One region of the Dietzia sp. CH92 genome, then DNA from elsewhere that is predicted to be linked to it. Evidence: riboswitches for the same ligand, from Rfam matches in the RefSeq annotation. Region 1 holds a riboswitch; the other holds the start of a gene.
What was found. A riboswitch is a leader RNA that binds a small molecule or an ion and turns the genes downstream of it on or off. The one in region 1 is predicted to bind cyclic di-AMP.
Positions count from the first base shown of each region.

Region 2: it holds a riboswitch for cyclic di-AMP, as region 1 does, so the genes downstream of both, RWK90_RS16050 (C40 family peptidase) here and RWK90_RS15635 (transglycosylase family protein) in region 1, are expected to answer to the same signal.

Region 1 is NZ_JAVHXC010000008.1:101,482-112,432, forward strand. Features, by position in the region: gene RWK90_RS15605 (DUF3027 domain-containing protein) at 1-966, opposite strand, end outside; gene RWK90_RS15610 (glutaminyl-peptide cyclotransferase) at 1,024-1,917, shown strand; gene RWK90_RS15615 (MFS transporter) at 1,910-3,301, shown strand; gene RWK90_RS15620 (DUF2771 domain-containing protein) at 3,298-3,807, shown strand; gene RWK90_RS15625 (cold-shock protein) at 3,877-4,278, opposite strand; gene RWK90_RS15630 (hypothetical protein) at 4,396-4,683, shown strand; cyclic di-AMP (ydaO/yuaA leader) riboswitch at 4,866-5,025, shown strand; gene RWK90_RS15635 (transglycosylase family protein) at 5,037-5,675, shown strand; gene RWK90_RS15640 (hypothetical protein) at 5,786-5,986, opposite strand; gene RWK90_RS15645 (helicase-associated domain-containing protein) at 6,090-8,516, shown strand; gene RWK90_RS15650 (DNA repair helicase XPB) at 8,584-10,251, shown strand; gene RWK90_RS15655 (DUF3239 domain-containing protein) at 10,359-10,951, shown strand, end outside.
Region 2 is NZ_JAVHXC010000009.1:83,986-94,936, reverse strand. Features, by position in the region: gene RWK90_RS16090 (AAA family ATPase) at 1-138, opposite strand, end outside; gene RWK90_RS16085 (cytochrome bc complex cytochrome b subunit) at 232-1,854, opposite strand; gene RWK90_RS16080 (ubiquinol-cytochrome c reductase iron-sulfur subunit) at 1,851-3,041, opposite strand; gene RWK90_RS16075 (cytochrome c) at 3,038-3,922, opposite strand; gene RWK90_RS16070 (heme-copper oxidase subunit III) at 3,979-4,590, opposite strand; gene trpD (anthranilate phosphoribosyltransferase) at 4,885-5,946, shown strand; gene RWK90_RS16060 (DEDD exonuclease domain-containing protein) at 5,947-7,554, opposite strand; gene RWK90_RS16055 (hypothetical protein) at 7,733-7,951, shown strand; cyclic di-AMP (ydaO/yuaA leader) riboswitch at 8,031-8,180, shown strand; gene RWK90_RS16050 (C40 family peptidase) at 8,193-8,807, shown strand; gene RWK90_RS16045 (NlpC/P60 family protein) at 8,977-10,116, shown strand; gene RWK90_RS16040 (glycosyltransferase family 4 protein) at 10,216-10,951, shown strand, end outside.

The DNA of each region.
Region 1 (10,951 bases):
CGCGGTCGTGGCCTCGCCCGAGGGCCCGGCGGACTCCTCCGCGGTCGTGGCCTCGCCGGAGGGCCCGGCGGACCCCGCGGCCGTGGCCTCGCCGGCGGACTCCGCGGTCGTGGTCTCGCCGGCCGCGTCCGCCCCGGCGGACCGGGCGCGAGCGGTGGCGGCGAGCTGCTGCGGCAGGACGATCACGTCGACGGCGGCGTCGTCGTACGCCTCGGGTACCGGCGGGGTCGAGTCACCGGGCACCCGGACCTCGCTGTGCGCCCCGCAGCCGTACTCGAGGTGCACGGTCTGCCCGTCCGCGGCGTACTCGTTGGCGCAGATCCCGAACATCGTGCCGAGTGAACCGGCGACGGGCACCAGGAAGCCACAGGTGCCGCAGTGGTGCTTGGCGCCGCGGGCGATCTCGGACTCGGGCCCGCGCTCGGCGGCCCAGCGTTCGGCGGCGGCCGAGCGCCCCTCCCGGCTCAGGTGGCGGGGGCGGCCGAGCCCGATGGGCCCGGCGGCCTCGTCGAGCGCCTCGTCTCCGCTGGAGGTGTGGCCGGGTACGAGCCGCTCGTCGTCCTCCGCCGGCGGCAGCAGGTCCCCCGGGCCGAGGTCGCCGGGCCGGATGCGCTTCTCCCACGGCACCCACTCGGGGGCGACCAGCGCCTCGTCGCCGGGCAACAGCGCGATCTCGTCGACCGTCACCTCGCCGCCCGGGACGAGGGCGAGCACGCACGCCCAGTACCAGCCGCGGTACCCGGGCAGTTCCGAGGCGAAGCGGTGGGTGGTGGTGAACGCGGCCTCCACGGTGACGCCGAGATGCTCGCCGACACCGCTGGTGGCGAACTCCTCGGTCGCCGCGCGCGCCACGTCCACGCCGGAGGCCAGCCGCTCGCGCAGCGCGGCGTCGAAGCCCGAATTCTCCTCGGCGTCCGCGACGGCCGCGCCCTGATCCGTGCCTACCTCGGTGTTCACGCCTCCCATTATGCGCATCTGCGTGGGGAGGACACGGTCCGGCCCGTCGTGCGGCATCCTGGGGGCATGCGCAGCGTCCGCCGCCCGGTCGGCCCCCTCCTGGTATCCCTGAGCCTGATCGCCGCGTCAGCCGCGTGCTCGGGAGACGGCGGGGGCGAGCCGGCCTCCGCCACCTCGGCGAGCACCTCGCTGGCCTCCTCCAGCGCACCCGCCGGCGCGTCGTCCGCCGGGGCGACGGCCCCGCGCGTCCCGGTCGGCCCCTCGGAACCCCGTCCCGCGCGCGGGTCGGTCGAGGTGGTGCGCACCCTGGAGCACGACCCCACCCTGTTCACCCAGGGGTTGCAGGTGGTCGGGGGCGAGATCTACGAGTCGACGGGCAGGTACGGCGGTTCCGTGGTGCAGCGCCGCCCGCTCGACGGCGGGGACGCCGTGACGGTGAAGATGGAGGACGACGAGTTCGGCGAGGGCCTGGCCGTCACCCCCGACACGGTGTGGACGCTGACCTGGCAGAACGGGGTCGCCCACAACCGCGATCCGCAGTCTCTCGAGGTCCGGTCCGAGGTGGGGTACCAGGGCGAGGGCTGGGGTCTCTGCTCCGACGGCTCGGGGCTGGTGATGAGCGACGGCAGCGAGACCCTGACCTTCCGCGACCCGGTGACGTTCGAACCGACCGGCACCGTCACCGTCACCTCGGGCGGGACGCCGGTGAGGAACCTCAACGAGCTGGAATGCGTGGACGGCGACGTCCTGGCGAACGTGTGGATGACCGACGAGATCGTCCGGATCGACCCGTCCACCGGTGAGGTCACGGCCATCTACGACGCCTCCGGGCTGGGCCGCCCCCGCCCCGCGGACCCCGACGCGGTGCTCAACGGGATCGCGGCGCTACCCGGGTCGGAGAACGTCCTGGTCACCGGCAAGCTCTGGCCGGAGATGTACGAGGTGCGCCTCGTTGGCTGAGCGCCCCCGGACAGCGGCACGGCGCGCCGCGGCGACCGCCGGTCGGGGCGTCCGGCGGGTCTTCCACGCCGATGGCGCTGACCGCTCGGGCCTGGCGCCGCTGAGCTACGTCACCGTCGCCAACTTCGCGTGCGACGCGATCCTCGCGGTCGCGTTGGCGAACACCCTGTTCTTCTCGGCGGCGACCGCGGAGTCGCGCGGCAACGTCGCGCTGTACCTGCTGGTGACCGTCGCGCCGTTCGCGCTGGTGGCGCCCGTCATCGGCCCGGCGCTCGACCGGTTGCGCAGCGGTCGGCGGCTCACCGTCTCGCTCACGTTCACGCTGCGCGCGGTGCTCGCGGTAATCCTCGGCCTCAACTTCGACACCTGGCTGCTCTACCCCCTGGCGTTGGGCATGCTCGTGCTGTCCAAGACGTTCGGCGTGGTCAAGGCGTCCATCACGCCGCACGTGCTGCCCCCGGCGCTGGACCTGGTCCGGACCAACTCGCGGCTGACGGTGCTCGGGCACGTCGGCGGCAGCGTCGTCGCCGGGGCCGCGGCCGGCGTCGTCGCGTGGATCTGGGACTCCCCGACCGCGCTCTGGCTGCTGGCGGCGGTCGCGCTCGTGGCGGCCTACGTCGCCATGACCATCCCCGCCCACGCCGAGGCGTCGGAGGACGAGGAGTCCGCCACCCTGCGGATCGAGCGCGCCGGGTCGCTCACGAGCGGCCTGCGCGCCGTGCTCACCCGGCCGCTCGGGAGGAACGTCCTGGCCAACCTGTGGGCGGTGTCGCTCGTCCGGTTCATGACCGGGTTCCTCACCTTGTATCTGGCGTTCGTCGCCAAGGCTCAGGAGGACGCCTCCGCGCTGGAGCAGGCGGGCCTGCTCGCGATCGCGGGCGCGGCGGGCGGTTTGGGCACGTTCGCCGGTAACGCGGTCGGCGCCCGCCTGCCCCTGGGCCGACCGGGCCGCATCACGAGCACGGCCGCGGGGGCGGCGTTGGCCACGGCCGTCGTGGCCGCCGCCCTCGGGACGCTCTGGGCCGCCGCCGTGCTGGCTCTGGTCGCCGCGGTGTGCAGCGCGCTGGGCAAGGTCGCCCTGGACGCGTCCATCCAGACGGACATCCCCGACGCCGCGCGCTCGTCCGCGTTCGGCCGGTCCGAGACCGCGCTGCAGCTGGCGTGGGTCGGCGGCGGGGCGCTCGGGGTGCTGCTGCCGCCGGACTTCACGGTGGGCTTCTCCGTGATCGCCGCGGTCGGCGCCCTGCTGTTCGCGCAGTCGCTGCTCACCGCCCGCGGCTCCACGCTCGTGCCCGGCCTGGGCGGCAACCGGCCCCGGTTCCCGGGCGGGCCGCGCGACCCGGGTTCGGCCCGGACCCGCCTGCTCGGCAGAATGGAGGAGTGAGTTCCCACAGCGATGCCCCGTCGACCGGTCCCCGTGTCCGCCCCGTCACCTGGGCGATCCTGGCGTGGATGATCATCATGATCTCGGCGATCGTCGGCGCGTGGCAGGGCTCGGAGTCCCGGTACGGGGCGCTGCCCGAGATCACCGTCGCCACGGACCGGGGCCACGTGAAGGTCCTGCCGTTCACCGCGACCGACCTGGACGGGACCACCTACACCAACCCGGTGGGCGAGTTCCGCATCCGGGACGAGCACACCCTCTCGGTCCGGCTCCCCGGCGAGCTGCGCTCCTCGACGATGGACGTCTACGAGGTCCGTGCGAACGGCGTGCGGGACTACACCGTGGAGGCGGACGGCCCGGGCCAACTGCTCATCCCGGTGACCACCCCGGAGGAGGGCCGGATCGAGGGCCTGGCCATCCGGTCGGTGGCGATCGTCTACGCCGCGGACGGCTCCGAATCGATCCTCAACGGCGAGTGGTCGGTCGGGTTCACCTACGAGGACTGACCTCCCGCGCAGACCCGCCCCGCGGGACGACGGGGCCGGGCGCGCCGGCCCGGCGCCCGCCGCGCGGGGTCAGGCGTCCAGCTCCCGTGCGACCGCGCGCAGTACGGACGCCACCCGGCTCGAGACCTTGTGGTCGGGCCGGTGACCGCGGCGCAACTCCGGCTGGACGGTCGACTCGAGGACCTTGATCATGTCCTCCACCATCCCGTGCAGCTCGTCGGGCGAGCGCCGGGGGCCACCGCGCGGGGCGCGCTCCTCGGCGACGGCCGGCTCCTCGTGCACGACGACACGCAGCGCCTGCGGGCCACGGCGTCCGGAGACCATGTCGAACTCCACGCGCTGGCGGGGTCGCAGGGTCTCCACCCCGGCCGGGAGCGCGTCGGCGCGGACGTAGACGTCCTCGCCACCCTCCTGGGACAGGAAGCCGAACCCCTTCTCCGCGTCGTACCACTTGACCTTGCCGCTGGGCACCGCGAACCACCTTCCGTCCCGGGCGCGCACGAGCGCGACCGACAACTCCACTGACGCCCAGAGACTACCCTCGTGCACGTTGGTGCCGGCCGCGAGGCGAGCGGTACCCTCCCGTGTGTGACCTCCGACGATCGACGCCCCGCCGACGACCCCTGGACACCCGACGCGCCCGCCCCCGGCGAGGGGGCCGGTCCCGCGCGGCCGCGTCGCCGCGGATTGTTCGTGGCCGCCCTGGTGATCTTCTCGATCGGCGTCGTCTTCACGATCGTCGCCGCGCTGACCCCGTTCGTGCTCGGCCGTGACGCGCCCACGATCCTGTACCTCGGCGCCATGTTCTTCACGCCGATCGGGTTCCTGCTGGGTCTGGCCTACGCCATCATGGGCTCCCGGCCGCCGAAGGTGTGACCAACCCCACCCGCCGGATAACACCCCAGGTAACGAGCAGATAACGAGCGGCGACTTCCGGCCGCGCGACGTCCTTTTATTTCGGAATGGTGACGATCCGGCATCGAGCCGTTATTGTTCCGTAGCAGACTCGTCAGCGAGTCGGCATCGGCCGCACACACCGAACCCCGCCCTGCGGCCGACGCCCTCAATGACCGTTACCCGGGCGGGGACGGGGGACCCGATCGGGCCCACCACGGGCCCGGCGGCCGCGAGGTCGCCTTGGGGTGAAGCCGCCGACGGCGGCCGGACGCACTCGTTCCGAACCCGACAGCTCACCCCGTAGGCACAGAGTGAAAAGGACTGACGCGTACATGACCTCGTACACCGGACGCCACCGCGCCGCCACCCCCTCCTCCGCGCCCAGGAACGCCGTGAAGGTCGTGCTCGCCGGCACCGCCTTCTCCGCCGCGGGCCTCGCGCTCGCCCCGGCCGCCAACGCCGCCCCCGACTCCGACTGGGACCGTCTGGCCCAGTGTGAGTCCGGCGGCAACTGGGCCATCAACACCGGCAACGGCTACCAGGGCGGCCTGCAGTTCTCGCCGAGCACCTGGGCCGCGTACGGCGGCACGCAGTACGCGCCGACGGCCAACCAGGCCACGCGCGAGCAGCAGATCGCGATCGCCGAGAAGACCCTCGCCGGTCAGGGCTGGGGCGCCTGGCCCGCCTGCTCGGCCAAGCTGGGCCTGAACTCCGCGCCGACCCCGCGTGACCTGTCGGCCCCGAAGCCGGCGCCCGCCCCGCGCCCGCACGCCGACACCGCCGCGCCGGCCGCGCCCGCGGGTGTCAGCGCCGCCGACCACGTCGCCACCCTCACGGCGTTCGCCCAGAGCCGCGGTGTCGCCCTGCCGATCACCGAGAGCTACGAGGCCAACAAGGCCGCCGTCGACGCCGCGTACGCCGGCAACAAGGACCTGGTGGACGGCTTCTTCGCCACCTACCTGGGCAACTGACCCCAGCGGAACCCGCTGACCGGTCCCCCGGACCACGAGAAAGGGCCGCCACCCCCTGCAGGGAGTGGCGGCCCTTCTCGTTGCTCGGCGCCGCGCCGGGCGATCAGCTGTCAGGCCACCCCGGGGGCACCGTTGACCACGGTGTGCGGGTGGATGTAGCCCAACTCCTCCTGCGGCAGCGGGAAGGTCTCCTGCCCGAACGGGGAGAGTCCTCCCGCGACCAGCGCGGCGAGTTCGGTGACCGGGTGCTCGCCGAACGAGGCGTCGGGCCAACCCGGGTTGTCATAGGTCAGATTCTTCTTGGCAGCCACGTGCGTAGTCTCTCACCTCCGCGCCGATTCGGCAGCAAGTGGGTCGGTTACCCCTCGGACCGGTTCTCATCCCCGGCGCGGGCTCACTAGGCTGGGACGGATCATGCCGAGCTCCCGAGCCTCCTCCCGCGGTTCCGCCCCGCGGGGCGCCGCCGCCCGCCAGGGTGCCGCCCGCCCCGCCGCCGCCGATGCGCCGGACTTCCCCGCCTGGCTGGCCGGGCTGCCCGACGACTCGCTCGTGCGGGTGTGCGAGCTGCGCCCGGATGTGGCCACTCCCCCTCCGGCGTCGCTGGAGGTGCTGGCGTCGCGTCTGCGCCTGCCCGCCTCGACGGCGCGCGCGGTGGGGACGCTGTCGTGGCCGGAACTGTTGGTGTTGGCCACGGCCGCCGCGGTGGGCGCCGATTCCGGGGCCGTTCCCCTGGGCGCGGTGTCGTCGCGGTTGGGGGTCGACGACGACGAGGTGGTCTTCCGCTCCGCCGTGACCCGTCTGCGGGACCTCGTCCTGTTCTGGGGCGGGGAGGACACCGTCCGGTTGGTTCCCGTCACGGCGGTGGCGGCCCGGTCGGCTCCGGTGGTGGCGCCGCACCCGGGCGAGCCCGCGGGGGCGGCTCTCGAGGAGGCGTGGGCCGGGTTGTCCTCCGCCGCGTCGGGGGTTCTCGAGGCCATCGCGCGGGGCCGTATCCCCGCCGGGGCTTTGGGGGCGGGCGCGTCGGAGTCGGTGCGCGCGGCCGCGTCGGAGCTCGCCGCGGCGGGGCTGGCGGAGTTGACCGGGGAGGACGACGCCGAGCGGGTCGTGCCCCGCGCCCACGCCCTGGACCGCGCACGCCACGGGGCCCGTGACGACGGGTCGTCGCTGCTCCACCCGCCGGCGTGGGCCGTTCCGCGCGCCGGGGGGCGTCCCGACCGGGCGCGTGAGGTCGACGCCTCCGGCGGCGTGGCGGCCCTGGACCTGTTGCACCGCTGCGACTCGGTGCTGGCGGCGCTGTCGAGCGCGCCGGCGGCGACCCTCAGGGCGGGCGGCGTGGGGGTCCGCGAGTTGCGCCGGGTGTCCCGGGCGTCCGGGCTCGAGGAGTCCGAGCTTCCCCTGCTGCTCGAGGTCCTCGCGGCGGCCGGGCTCATCGCCGTGGGCGACACCGAGGTGGGCGATCTCGAGTACGACTCGGTGTGGGCGCCCACCGAGGCCGCGGACGTGTGGACGGCGCGCGAACCCGCCCGCCGCTGGGCCGAGCTCGTCGTGGCGTGGTGGTCGATGCCGCGCACCCCGTGGCGGGTCGGCTCCGAACTCGAGGGCGGCGGGACCCTCCCCGCGCTGGGTGACCCCGTCGGCCCGCCCGGGCCGACCGAACGCTCCCGGGTCCTTAAGGCCCTGGCGGCCCTGGACCCCGCCGCGGAACCACCCGAGGCGCTGCTGTCCGAGGTGGTGCGGTGGTCGGCGCCGGTGTGGTTCTCGCGCGCGGGTTCCCGGCCCGTCTCGGAGACCGTGGCCGAGGCGCGACGGATGGGACTCGTCGTCGGGACCGTGGCCACCTCCGCCGCCCGGCACCTGGTCGCCACCACCCACGGTGCGGCCCCCGGGGCGGGGGCCCCCGGCGGCGCGTCCTCCGGCGCGGCGGGCGCCCCGGTCGAGGAGCTCGAGCCGATCCTCACCGCGGCGCTGCCCGACCCCGTCTCGGAGGTCATCGTCCAGGCGGACCTGACGATCCTCGCCCCCGGTCCCCTCACGCCTGATCTCGCGGCGGAGTTCGCCCTGCTCGCCGACGTCGAATCCGCCGGCGCCGCCACGACCTACCGCGTCACCGAGACCTCCCTGCGCCGCGCGCTCGACGCCGGACGCACCGCGGCCGGGATCCGCGATCTGCTCGCCCGCACCTCCGTCACCCCGGTCCCGCAGTCGCTCGACTACCTCATCGAGGACGTCGCCCGCCGCCACGGCCGCCTGCGGGTGGGCACGGCCCTGTCGTTCCTCCGCTGCGACGACCCCTCGCTCGTCGCGCAGGTCCTCGTCTCCCCCGTCGCCGAGAGCGCTGCGCTGCGCTCGGTCGCCCCCACCGTCCTGGTCTCCCAGGCCCGGCCGCTCGACCTGGTCGAGGCGTTGCGCGCCCACGGGTTCGCGCCGGTCGTCGAGGACACCTCGGGCGCGGTCGTCGCGCTGTCCCGGCCGGCCGCCCGGGTCAGCGCGTCCCGCACCACCCGCGCGCCCCGCGTGCCCACGCGCCCGCCCACCACGTCCGAACTGCGGGCGGCGGTCGCGGCGATGCGCTCGGCCGACCGGGTCCGCTCGGCCCGCGGTGCCACCGCGGGGGCGTACACCGGCGAGGCCGCCATCGCCCGCCTCCACGAGGCCGCCGGCACGGGCACCGCGGTCACCGTCTCCGTGGTCGACTCCGCGGGCCGCTCCACCGCCCGACTGGTCGTGCCCGCCACCGTCGGCGGCGGCCGGATCGAGGGCATCGAGCCCGACTCGGCCGAGCCCGTGGTCCTCCCGCTGCACCGGGTGATCTCCGTCTCCGACGTCGAACCCACCCGCTGACCCGGATTTCTGGACAATGGAGGGTCGGGCCCACGCGGGCCCGGAGAAGACCCCGAGGAGGCCCCAAGTGAGCGGTGGACCGCTGATCGTCCAGTCGGACAAGACCGTGCTGCTCGAGATCGACCACGAGCAGGCCGCGGACGCCCGGCAGGCGCTGGCCCCGTTCGCCGAACTGGAGCGCGCGCCCGAGCACGTCCACACCTACCGGATCACCCCGCTGGCGCTGTGGAACGCGCGCGCCGCCGGGCACGACGCCGAGCAGGTGGTCGACGTGCTCGTCACCTACTCCCGCTTCCCCGTGCCGCAGCCGCTGCTCGTGGACATCGCCGAGACCATGGCCCGCTACGGCCGGCTGCAGCTGGTCAAGAGCCCCGTCCACGGTCTGACGCTCGTCTCGCTTGACCCCGCCGTGCTCGCCGAGGTCAAGCGGCACAAGAAGATCTCCCCCATGCTCGGCGCCGACATCGACGCGGACACGGTGGTCGTGCACCCCTCCGAGCGGGGCCGCCTCAAGCAGGAGCTGCTCAAGGTGGGCTGGCCCGCCGAGGACCTGGCCGGGTACGTCGACGGCGAGGCCCACGAGATCGCGCTGTCCACCGAGGAGCAGCAGTGGGAGCTGCGCGACTACCAGCAGATGGCCGCCGACTCGTTCTGGGCCGGCGGCTCGGGCGTGGTCGTGCTGCCGTGCGGCGCCGGCAAGACGATGGTCGGGGCGGCCGCGATGGCCAAGGCCAAGGCCACCACGTTGATCCTCGTGACCAACACCGTCGCGGGGCGGCAGTGGAAGCGCGAGCTGCTCGCCCGCACCACGCTGACGGAGGACGAGATCGGCGAGTACTCCGGGGAGCGCAAGGAGATCCGCCCGGTCACCATCGCCACCTACCAGGTGATCACCCGCAAGACCAAGGGCGTCCACCGGGCGCTGGAGCTGTTCGACTCCCGCGACTGGGGGCTGATGATCTACGACGAGGTGCACCTGCTGCCGGCGCCCGTGTTCCGGATGACCGCCGACCTGCAGTCCCGCCGCCGCCTCGGCCTGACCGCCACGCTCGTGCGCGAGGACGGCCGGGAGGGCGACGTGTTCTCCCTCATCGGCCCCAAGCGCTACGACGCCCCGTGGAAGGACATCGAGGCGCAGGGCTGGATCGCGCCCGCCGACTGCGTCGAGGTGCGGGTGACCCTCACCGAGAACGAGCGGATGCTGTACGCGACCGCCGAGGCCGAGGACAAGTACAAGCTGTGCTCGACCGCCCGGACCAAGATCCCGGTGGTGAAGAAGATCCTCGCCCGCCACGCGGGCGCCCCGACGCTGGTGATCGGCGCCTACCTCGACCAGCTCGAGGAACTGGGAGCCGAGCTCGACGCGCCCGTCATCCAGGGGTCGACGTCCAACTCCGAGCGCGAGAAGCTGTTCGACCGGTTCCGCAGCGGCGAGATCTCCACACTCGTGGTGTCGAAGGTCGCCAACTTCTCCATCGACCTGCCCGAGGCCAGCGTCGCCGTGCAGGTGTCGGGGACGTTCGGTTCACGTCAGGAGGAGGCCCAGCGGCTCGGCCGGCTGCTGCGACCCAAGCACGACGGCGGCCAGGCGCACTTCTACTCCGTCGTCTCCCGCGACACGCTCGACGCCGAGTACGCCGCGCACCGGCAGCGGTTCCTCGCCGAACAGGGGTACGCGTACCGGATCGTCGACGCCGACGACCTGCTGGGGCCGCCCATCCCCGAGGTGGGCTGAGCCCGCCCTGCCCGCCGCCGCGGGCGGGGCGGGGGGACTCCCCCTCGGGCGGGGCGGCGGGACTCACCCTCGGGCGGGGCGGTCGCGGTAGCTGGGATACTGGGGCCATGTCCGCAGATCGCGCCCCCCGCAACCCGCACGAGCAGTACCGTCTCGCCGACATCCCCGTCGACGACGCCTGGGTCCGCAAGCACAACGAGAGCCTGGCCGAGGTGCGCCGCCTGCAGTGGTCCGCCGGCCTCCTCGGGGTGATCGTGCTGGCCGCCGGCATCGGTCTGCTCGTGTACGCCGAGTTCGCGGCCTGGGGCTGGATCGTCGCGGTGATGGCGGCCGCGTTCGCGATCGGTTGTCTGGCGATGATCGGCTACATCCCCCGCAAGATGGGCTCGATGCAGCGCACCTACGCCACCTCCGAGCTCGTCCCCGCCGTCATCGCCGAGGTCCGCCCGCGCGGCGTGACCCTCCTCGCGCTGGTGGACCGGGCCGTCGACCGCTCCGCCGGGAAGCTGCCCGCGCTGGTCGCCCGCAACACCGGCGCGATCCCCGGGCACGAGTCCAGGGTCGGCGAGCGTGTGCCCTGCGTGGCCGTGGTGGGCAACCGCAGCGCGCGCGGCCGCGACAACCTCTACCAGTTCATCTCCCCCATGCCCGTCGCGTGGGCCACCTCCGACAGGGCCGCCCTGCGCCGGTTAGAGAAGGA
Region 2 (10,951 bases), on a different contig from region 1:
GAGGGTCGACTTGCCGGTGCCGGCGCGACCGGTCAGGAACAGGTCGTGTCCGGAGTGGAGGAGATCCAGGGCCCGGTCGAACTCGTCGGTGAGGATGATCCCGCGGTCGGTGGCGGGGACGGGTGCCTGGTCGCTCATTGCCGCCTCGCGGGTCGATGGTGGGGGGACGACGAACGCGGGCCGGATCTCCTTGTCAGGGGATCCGGCCCGCGTCGCGGTGCTACCGGGAGATCAGTGCTCGTCGTTGTGACGGGCGCGGTTCTCCTCCTGCAGCGTCGTGAGCATCGAGTGCTCGCGGTGGTGCTTGTCGTGATCGGCGTCGTCGAGCAGACGGGCCTCCTCGACCGGGTCCGGGCTGAGCGCGCCCCGCGGGGGACGACCCGCGACACCGAGCTGGTTCATCTTGCTGGGCACCTTGGCCCCGGCGTACTCGAGCGGGACGGCGTGGCCGTGCTCGTCGATCTCGCCGAGAGGCTGGTGGACCTCGATGAACTCGCCCTGCGGCATCCGCATGATGATGCCGGTCTCGATGCCGTGCTCGAGCACCTCGCGGTCCGCACGCTGGAGGCCCAGGCACAGGCGGTAGGTGAAGAAGTACACCAGCGGCGGGAGCAGGATGAGCCCGATGCGTCCGGCCCACGTGGTCGCGTTGAGCGAGATGTCGAAGTGGTACGCGATGAGGTCGTTGGACCCCATCAGGACCAGGATCACGTAGAAGGTGATCGCCATCATGCCGGAGGCGGTGCGCACCGGCACGTCACGCGGACGCTGGAGCAGGTTGTGGTGCGCCTTGTCGCCGGTGAGCTTGGCCTCGATCTGCGGGTACAGGAACATCAGCGCGACCATGCCGCCGAGCATCACGGCCACCCAGGTGGTCGCCGGGATCGTGTACGGGCCGAGGTAGAGCTCCCAGGCCGGCATCACACGGGCGCCGCCCTCCGTCCACAGCATGTACCAGTCGGGCTGCGAGCCGGCGGAGATGTGTGACGGGTTGTAGGGCCCGAGGTTCCATATCGCGTTGATGGTGAACAATCCCGAGAACAGCATCAGCATGCCGACCGTGATGGCACCGAAGGCGATCGACTTCACCGCGAAGACCGGCAGGATCCGGACGCCGACGACGTTGTTCTCCGTGCGACCGGGCCCGGGGAACTGGGTGTGCTTCTGGTACCAGACGAGCGCCAGGTGCGCGGCGATCAGCGCGAGGATGATGGCCGGGATGATCAGCACGTGCAGGACGTAGAACCGCGGGATCATGATCTCGCCCGGGAAGTCCCCGCCGAAGATCATCCAGTGCATCCAGGTCCCGATCACCGGCAGACCCACGATGATCGCCGAGGTGATGCGGAGGCCGGTGCCCGAGAGGACGTCGTCCGGCAGACCGTAGCCGAGGAAGCCCTCGACGATGCCCAGGAGCAGCAGCACGCAACCGATGGTCCAGTTGGCCTCACGCGGGCGTCGGAACGCACCCGTGAAGAAGATGCGGATCATGTGCACGACCATCGAGGCCACGAACAGCAGGGCGGCCCAGTGGTGGATCTGACGCACGAAGAGCCCGCCGCGCACCTCGAAGGAGATGTCCAGCGCGGTCTCGTAGGCCCGCGACATCTCGATACCGTTGAGCGGCGCGTAGGCACCCTGGTAGATCACCTTCGACATGGAGGGGTCGAAGAACAGGGTGAGGTACACACCCGAGATCAGCAGGATGATGAAGCTGTACAGGGCGATCTCGCCCAGCAGGAAGGACCAGTGGGTCGGGAAGACCTTGTTGATCTGCCGACGCAGGCCCTTGGCCATGGTGTACCGCGCGTCGAGGCCGTCGCCCAGAGACGCGAGTCTTGTGTTGTTGCTCATGAACGACGCTCCCAGAAGGCAGGTCCGACCGGCTCGATGAAGTCACCGTTGGCGACGAGGTAACCCTCGCTGTCCACGGCGATGGGCAGCTGCGGAAGCGCGCGGGCGGCGGGGCCGAAGACCGGCTTCGCGTACTCGAGCGCGTCGAACTGCGACTGGTGGCACGGGCAGAGGAATCGATGGGTCTGCTGCTCGTACAGCGAGGTGGGGCAGCCGAGGTGGGTGCAGATCTTCGAGTAGGCGTACAGGTCGCCGTAGTTGAAGTTCTCCTGGCCCTTGCGCTTGACGACGCGAGCGGAGTCCTCGGGACGGAAGCGGATCAGCATGACCGAGTTCCGCGACCCGTGGATCGAGTGCATGTGCTCCTCGAAGTTGCCCAGCGCGCTCTCGGGGAGCGGGAAGACGGACTCGAGGCCACCGGCCGCGAGATCGTCGACACGGATGCGCTCCAGGCGGCCCTCACCGGCCGGCGGGTGGCCGTCCGGGTAGACCTTGCCGGTGTCCCGGCCGAGGTAGACCTTCTCGGGCGGCAGGCCGTCGGGGCGGTTCTCCGAGGCGAGCGTCCACCCGGTGGTGTGCAGCGTCCCGTCGCCGGACAGGGTCATCTCGCCGCGCTTCCACGGGTTCTTGATCATGCCGCCGAGGGGGAGGATCGCGGACAGGCCGATGAGCCCCACGCCCGCACCCAGGAAGCCGCCCATGACCTTGCGACGACCGATGGTGGAGGTCTTCCACGAGTCGTTGAGCTCGGCGACGATGGTGCGCCGGTCGAGATCATCGGACGGGCCGTCGTGGCGCGTCTGGACCGAGATCTCCTCGGGGACGAACTTCTTGGTGAACTGCACGGCGCCGAATCCGAGGAACAGGATCGACAGACCGATCGTGCCGCCCAGGAGCGGCGTGTACGCCATGTACAGCCAGTAGCCGTCCTCGCCCTCGCCGCGGTACTCCCACGGCCAGAAGATGTAGACGACGGCGAACGCGAGCGCGAACAGAGCCGACAGCGCGAACCAGGTCGTGACGGTCCGGGCGGCACGCTTCTCGGCGCGCGTGGTCACTCCCTCGGGCCAGCGGCTCTCGCGGTGGCGGACCTCCACCTCGTCCAGCTCGGTGCCCAGGCGGACGAGCTCGGCCTCGCTCATGCGGTCGAGGTCCGCCTGCGACGGGTTCTTCGGGGTCTCACTCATGAACGGGATCCGATCCACAGGGTCGCACCGATGAGGGCGACGATGCCGACAAGCCAGATTGCCACGCCCTCGGTGACGGGGCCCAGGCCGCCGAGGCCGTAACCACCGGGCGAGACCTTGCTGTCCGAGGCCTTGATGTAGGCGATGATGTCCTTCTTCTCGTCAGGCGTGAGCTGGCGGTCCGAGAACTTGGGCATGTTCTGGGGGCCGGTGAGCATGGCCTGGTAGATCTCCTGCTCGTTGGCAGGGTCGAGAACCGGCGCGTACTTACCGCCGGACAGCGCGCCGCCGCGGCCGGTGAAGTTGTGGCAGGAGGCGCAGTTCAGGCGGAACAGCTCGGAACCGCGGGCGATCTCCTCGGCGCGGCTCTCGCCGGAGGCGCCGCGCAGCGACTCCTGGGAGATGGTGCCGTCGGCGTCGGTGATGATGCCCGGCCCGCCGCCGTGGAGGTCGACGTAGGCGGCGAGCGCCATGATCTGGTGCTCGCTGTAGCGCGGCTTCTTCCGCTCGGCCTGCGCCTCGTTGTCGGCCGCCGGCATACGTCCCGAGTGCACCTGGAAGTAGGTGGACCCGGCGCCCACGCCCACCAGGGAGGGACCACGGTCCTCGACCCCCTGGAGGTTCTGGCCGTGGCAGGTGATGCAGGCGATGTCGTAGATCGACTTGCCCTCGGCGATGAGTGCGGCCTGATCCTGCTGGGCCGTCGCCACCTGCGGCTCCGGGACGACGGCGGTGGCGATGGCTCCCGCTCCGAGGAGGCCGGCAGCGATGACGAGCGCGCCGGTCGCCTTACGACGCCGCTTGGTGGAGGCCGGCCGCGACGGGGTCGGCGCCGTGTCCGGCGACGGCGTGTCCGCAGCGGGTGGGTGAGGTGAGTTCATTGTGAGTTCCCTTTGGTGTTGGGACCTGCTGGACACAGCGTCCTGCGGCCAGCTGACTACTGAATGAAGTAGATGGTGACGAAGAGGCCGATCCAGACCACGTCGACGAAGTGCCAGTAGTAGGACACCACGATGGCGGCGGTCGCCTGCGCCGGGGTGAAGCGCGACATCGTCGTGCGCATCACGAGGATGACGAAGGCGATGACACCCGCCGCGACGTGGAGGCCGTGGAAGCCGGTGGTGATGAAGAAGACGGACCCGTACACGCTGGAGGAGATGGTGGTCCCCTCCAGGTACAGGAGCACGTACTCGTACACCTGGCCGATGAGGAATACCGTGCCCATGACCGCGGAGATGACGTACCACCGCCGCAGACCGAAGACGTCGCCCTGCTCGGCGGCGAAGACGCCCATCTGACAGGTGAACGACGACGCCACGAGGATGACGGTGATCGTCAGGGCGAACGGCACGTTCAGGTGCACCGGGTAAGAGGGCCAGTCACCTCCCGAGTTCGCCTTGGAGACGAAGTACATCGCGAACAGACCCGCGAAGAACATCAGCTCCTGGGACAGCCAGATGATGGTGCCCACACTGACCATGTTCGGCCGGTTCAGCGAATGAACGCGCTGGGCCATGGCCGATCCTGAGTTATCTACTGCGCTCGTCACGTGGCCAAGTATGACCCCTGAGGTGGGTCGAGTTCGCATGGACCCCCGAAATCGGCGTGTCTGCTCAGCGTTTCCGCAGGTCGACTCAGAAACGCCACGTTCCAGGGTCGAAAATCGCCCCCCTTGCAGGGGCTATCAGCACGCTCTCAGGCTGACTCGCCGCGGGCGGTCACTCCCGCCGGGACAGGGGAGGGGTTCGGGCGGCGGGGCCCCAGGGGTGGCACGATTGACCCGTGCGGCCGGTCCCCGTGGGGTGCCGGCTCCGTTCTATGACACCAGAGGAGGTCGGGACACGTGGGCAGTTCGGCGGTGATCGACGGGGGCCGGTCCTGGCCCGGGGTACTCGGCACCCTGACGGCGGGGGAGGACCTCGATCCGGCGGACGCCCGGTGGGCGATGTCCCGGATCATGGAGGGTGTCGCCACCGACGCGCAGATCGCCGCGTTCGGGGTGGCGTTGAAGATGAAAGGCGTCACCGGACACGAGCTCGAGGCGCTCGCCTCGACGATGCTCGACTACTCGCGTCGGGTGCCCACCGACCGGGCGTGCGTGGACATCGTCGGCACCGGGGGTGACCGGCAGGGCACGGTGAACATCTCCACGATGTCGTCGTTGGTCGTGAGCGCGTGCGGGGTGCCGGTGGTCAAGCACGGCAACCGCGCGGCGTCCTCGAAGAGCGGTGGGGCCGACGTGCTCGAGGCGCTCGGTGTGGCCATCGACCTCGGTCCCGAGGACGTGGGACGGTGTCTCGACGAGGTGGGGGTGGCGTTCTGCTTCGCGCCGGTCTTCCATCCCGCCCTGCGGTTCGCCGCGACGCCGCGGCGGGAGATCGGCATCCCGACCGTGTTCAACATCCTGGGGCCCCTGACGAACCCCGCGGCACCCACCGCGAACCTCATCGGGTGCGCCTTCGAACACCTCATCACGGTGATGGCCGAGGTGTTCGCGTTGCGGGGCCGGTCCGCTCTGGTCGTCCGTGGCTCGGACGGTCTGGACGAGATCACGATGACCGGTCCCACGCGGGTCCTGCGGGTGGCGGACGGTCACGTCGACGAGGACCGGATCGAACCGGCGGACTTCGGGATGAGCACCTGTTCGATCGAGGAGCTGCGTGGGGGGGACGGAGAGCACAACGCCGGCGTCGCACGGGACCTCCTGGCGGGAGCGACCGGGCCGGTGCGTGACGCGGTGCTGTTGAACTCCGCGGCGGCGCTGGTGGCGTTCGAGGGACTGGAGCGGGGCGCGGACCTCGTGACGGCGATGCGGGCTGCGGTGGACCGGGCTGCCGCGGTGATCGATGACGGCGGGGCGGCGCGCCTCCTCGAGCGGTGGGTCGGTTTCAGCGCGAACAGGTGATCAGGGGCCGCGGTCGGCGGCAGCGCGTTCAGCCCGGTCCGCCCAGTCGGTCAGGGTGTGCGCGCCCTTCACGGGCAAGGTCCAACAGCCCTCGATCGAGACGATGCGGGTGGGGGTGGAGTCGATCCACCGGTGGACGTTGCGGATCTGAGCCCGGGTCGCGCCGGCGAACGGGCCCGGCTCGGGTCGCACGGTCGACGCGGCGGCCCGCAGCCCGTCGATGACCGGTATCGGAGCGGCCCCCGGCGGAACCGTGCCGGATCCCGCGAGCCGTCCGTGGCGGATCACGGCGACCGTCCACGCCCGCCGGGGAGCCGGCTGGACCAGGACGAGCTCGGCGAGCGCGGCCGTCGAGGCCAGCTCCTGACGGTCGGCCAGGACCCGGACGAGCGCAGCGGTCCGGTCGCGCAGCCTGGCGGCGCGCTCGAAGGCGCCGTCCGCGGCGAGCCGGTCGATCTGCGCCACCAGGGTGTGCAGAGGTGCCGAGTCGCGCCCGTCCGCCAGTGCCTCCCAACGGTCGGGCGTGAGCCCGCCGTCGAACGCGCCGACGAGGTCCTCCCACGCGACGCGGGCGTCCTCGGACCTCCGGAAGGGCCCGATCGCCGCGTGGTCGTCCGCGACCCTGACGATCCGGGGTCGACGCGCGCGGCCGACGGGCGGGGAGAGCCACCACCCGCGCCGGGGGTTCCGGGAGCGCCTGTTGAACGGGGGCTGCAGGGAGTCGATGAGCTGTTCCTCGACCGTCCACGCCTCGAGGAGGTGGGAGCACGGTACCGAGTCCACCGAGGCCGCCAGCCCGACCATGGTGCGCATCCGTCCGCGCGAATCCCCTCCGGAGTAATAGGAGCGCGCCCGACGCCGCACCGAGCCCGACGAACCGACATACAGCGGACCGCCGGCCTCGTCCCGGAACACGTAGACCCCGGGCCCGTCGGTGAGCGACTCGGTGAGGCGGGCGCGCCGCCGGACCTCCGGGGCGAGGCGCCCGTCGTACGACAACAGTTCGGAGAGGGTGGAGACCCCGCAGTCGCCCACCCGGGAGATGAGGGCGTGCAACACGTCGACCGTGGCGCGCGCGTCCTGCAACGCCCGGTGGTTGGGCTCGACCGTGGCGCCCAGATGGGCCGCGAGCACCCCGAGCCGGTGTCCCCGGGTCTCGCCGCGGTGGAGCACTCGCCGGGCGAGCGCGAGGGTGCAGACCGACGGTGGGTCCGGCCACCGGTGGCCCGTCGCTGCGGCGGCCGCGCGGAGGAAGCCGAGGTCGAAGCGCGCGTTGTGCGCCACGAGGACGGCTCCCCGGGAGAACTCGAGGAAGGTCGCCATCACCTCGCCGAGGGACGGGGCACCGACGAGATCCTCGGGTGCGATGCCCGTCAGCCGGCTGATGTGGCCGGGAAGCGACCCCGTGATGGCGACGAAGGTGGACAGTTCGGACTGGACCTCGCCGCCGCGCACCCGGACGGCCCCGATCTCGGTGATCTCGTCGCCGCCGGGCCTGGTGCCCGTGGTCTCGAGATCGACCACGACGAACGTCAACTCGGAGAGCAGCGGTTCGAGTTCGTCGAACGCGGCCTGCACGCCGGGCGCGAGCGAGGTGGGACGGGGCATGGCGCAGACGGTAGCCCCGGGGTCCGACACCGCGGCGCGGGGGCGATGGCCGGAGGGTGGACGTCGATGTGTGTCGTACCCGGCTCCTACAGTGCCGGCCAGGCGGGCCGCCGAGGGGAGCGGATCGCAGGTCGATAACGAACGGGCAACACGCCCAGGACGAAATGTGAGGTAGATCATGGTCTCGATGGACTGCGCCTGGTGCCCGGCGAGCCCGGCGACCTGCGAGGGCTGCATCGTCTCCGTGCTCTGGGGAGAAAACCCGCTGGTAGATGACCTGTCTCCAGAGTCGTGCGGCTATGTTCTGGACCCGGAGGTCCGGTCGGCGATCGATGTCCTGAGGGCCGCCGGGATGGTGTCCTCGATCGAGATTCTGGCCGCGGACACCGCCGCGTGAGCACGGAACTGGACTTCGACGAGACGGTTTCGTAACCTTTTCGAGACCTCGGAAGTCATTCCCCGCCCGCCGGTGGGGAGCCGGGGTCACGCCTAAGCGCCCTGAGGCGCGCCGGGGAACCACGTTCCACTGGGGTGAATCGCTCGCCGACTCGGAGGTCGGGGAGCGTAGGACAGACTTCCGTGTCCGAACCCGTCAGCTAACCCGGTCGGTGACGCAGGAAGAAAGAGGAAAGTCTCTCGTGGGAGCCCACAGCATCAAGACCAGCTCGACCGGCCGCCGCGTGGCCGCCGCCGGACTGCTCGCCGCCGGAGCCGCTGTCGCCGGCTCCGGAACCGCGTCCGCCGCGCCCGTGACCGTCGACGTCCCCGTCGAGCTGCGTCTGCCTGGTGTGCCGGCCCAGGTCACCATCGACGTCCCGGAGGGCATCGCGCTGCCGGCGGGTCTCCAGGCCCAGGTCGAGGCCCAGGCGGCCCCGGTCGAGTTCGCCGCCCCGGCACCGCAGATCTCCACCGGACAGCGGATCCTCGACGCCGCCACCACCCGTGTGGGCTCGCCCTACGCCTGGGGCGCCACCGGGCCCAGCTCGTTCGACTGCTCCGGCCTGACCTCGTGGGCCTACAAGGAGGCGGGCATCTCGATCCCGCGCACCAGCCAGGCCCAGATCGGCGGCGGCACCCAGGTCGCCAAGTCGGACCTGCAGCCCGGTGACATCGTCGCCTTCTACAGCGGCGCGAGCCACGTCGGCATCTACGCCGGTAACGGCCAGGTCGTCCACGCCCCGTACTCCGGCACCACCGTGAGCTACGCGCCGCTGGACTCCATGCCGTTCTACGGAGCCACCCGCTACTACTGAGCCGGGTCGCACCCCCTCCCACCCACCCCGTCGCTGACCGGTCACGAACCGGTCACCGGCGGGGTGTGTCGTCTGTAACATCCCGTCTCGGGTGCCCGATTCCGTTGAGAGGCGTCGGGCTCGACGCCGATCCAGGTGCACCCCGGAATCGAGAGACCGACGACAGCAGATGAGGCCCTGTACCCGCGCGACCACGATCGCCGCCGTCGCGGCCGCGTCCGTGCTGCTGTGCCTCCCGGCGGTCGCCCAGCCGCACGGCGACGAGCCCGCGGCGGTGACCGCGACGCCACCCGCCACGACCGCGCCGCCCGCCGTCACTCCTTCCGCCGCGGACACCGCGGTGCCCGCGGACGCCGAGGTGCCTGCGGACGCCGAGGTGGCCGCGGCACGGGAGGATCTGGCGGAGCTCGCGCGGTTGGCCGAGGAGGCGGGGGCTCTCGGCGAGGAGCTCCACCTGGCGCGGGAGGAACTCGCAACGGCGGTCCGCGAGCGGGACCGCCTCGAGCGCGACGCCGGCGTGGCCGCCGGCCGCGCCGCGGTGGCCGACGGGGTCGCGGTGCGGGATCAGTCCCTCGTCGACCGCCTCGCGGCCATGCGGTACCGGGGTGGGGATCCGGGGGCCACACGAGCCGCGGTGCTCGCCGAGAGCCCCGACGACCTCCTCCGCAGACTCGACGCACTGAGGCGCCTGTCCGGCGCCACCACGAACGCGCTGGACGCCTCCCGTGAGGCCTCCGAGACGGCGAGACGTCTACGCGATGACGCCGACCGGGCTGCGGCGCAGGCCCGCGACTCGGCGCGTGAGGCGCAGGAGCGCGCCGATTCCCTCGACCGGCGCACCGCCGAGATGCGGGAACGGATGGCCGAGGTCAGCCGCCGCGTCGACGCACTCTCGGCCGAGCAGCGTGCCCGGTGGGTCGGCGGGCCGCTCGTGCCCGCCGGGTACGTCGCGCCCCCCGGGGACGACACGAACGCGGCCGCGCTACGGGTGGCGCTGACCCGGCTCGGGGCACCGTACTCGTGGGGCGCCACGGGCCCGGAGGAGTTCGACTGCTCAGGGCTCATGGTGTGGGCGTACGCCCGCGAGGGCAAGACCCTGCCCCGGTCCAGCCAGGCCCAGGCCACCTCGGGGTCGCCGGTGGCGATGCGGGACGTCAGGCCCGGTGATCTCGTCATCTACTACCCGGAGGCGACCCACGTGGGGATGTACGCCGGCGACGGACTGGTTCTCCACGCGCCCACGTACGGCATCCCGGTGCGTCTCGAGCGGGTCGACGCGATGCCGGTGCACTCGATCCGTCGGTACTGACTCCGCACCGCCACCCGCACCGCCACTCCGCACCGCCACCCGGGCTGTCGCGCCGGGTGGCGGGGGCCCGCGCCGGTCGCTGTGGCAGGCTCGGAGCCGATGACCAAGACCCTGCTGATCACCAACGACTACCCGCCCCGCCCCGGCGGTATCCAGTCCTACCTCGAGACGTACCTGAGCCACCTCGACCCGTCCGATGTCGCGGTGCTCGCGTCGACGTTCCGTGGCGCCGAGTCCGCCGAGTACGACGCGTCGAAGCCCTACCTGGTCGAGCGGGTGCCCACCGAGATGCTGCTGCCGACGCCGGACGTCGCCGCCCGCGCGCGACGCCTCGCCTCCGACTTCGGGGCGACGACGATCTGGTTCGGCGCCGCGGCGCCGCTCGCGGCCATGGCGCCGGTCCTGCGTGACGGCCCCGTCGAGCGGATCGTCGCCAGCACCCACGGGCACGAGGTGGGATGGTCGATGCTCCCCGGCTCCCGGCAGGTCCTCCGGGTGATCGGGGAGTCCACGGACGCGATCACCTACGTCAGCGACTACACGCGCAGGCGCGTGGCCGCGGCCTTCGGCCCCCGCGCCCGCCTGGTCCACCAACCCGGCGGGGTCGACACGGAGAGGTTCCGCCCCGACCCCGTCAGGCGACGGGCCATCCGTGACCGCTACGGGGTGGCGGACCGCGCGGTGATCGTGTGTCTGTCCCGGCTCGTGCCCAGGAAGGGCCAGGATGCGCTCATCCGTGCGATGCCGGAGATCGCACGACGCGTGCCGGGGGCGGTCCTCGTCGTCGTCGGCGGGGGTCCCTACAGGAAGACGCTGGAGGGGCTGGCCCGTCGGC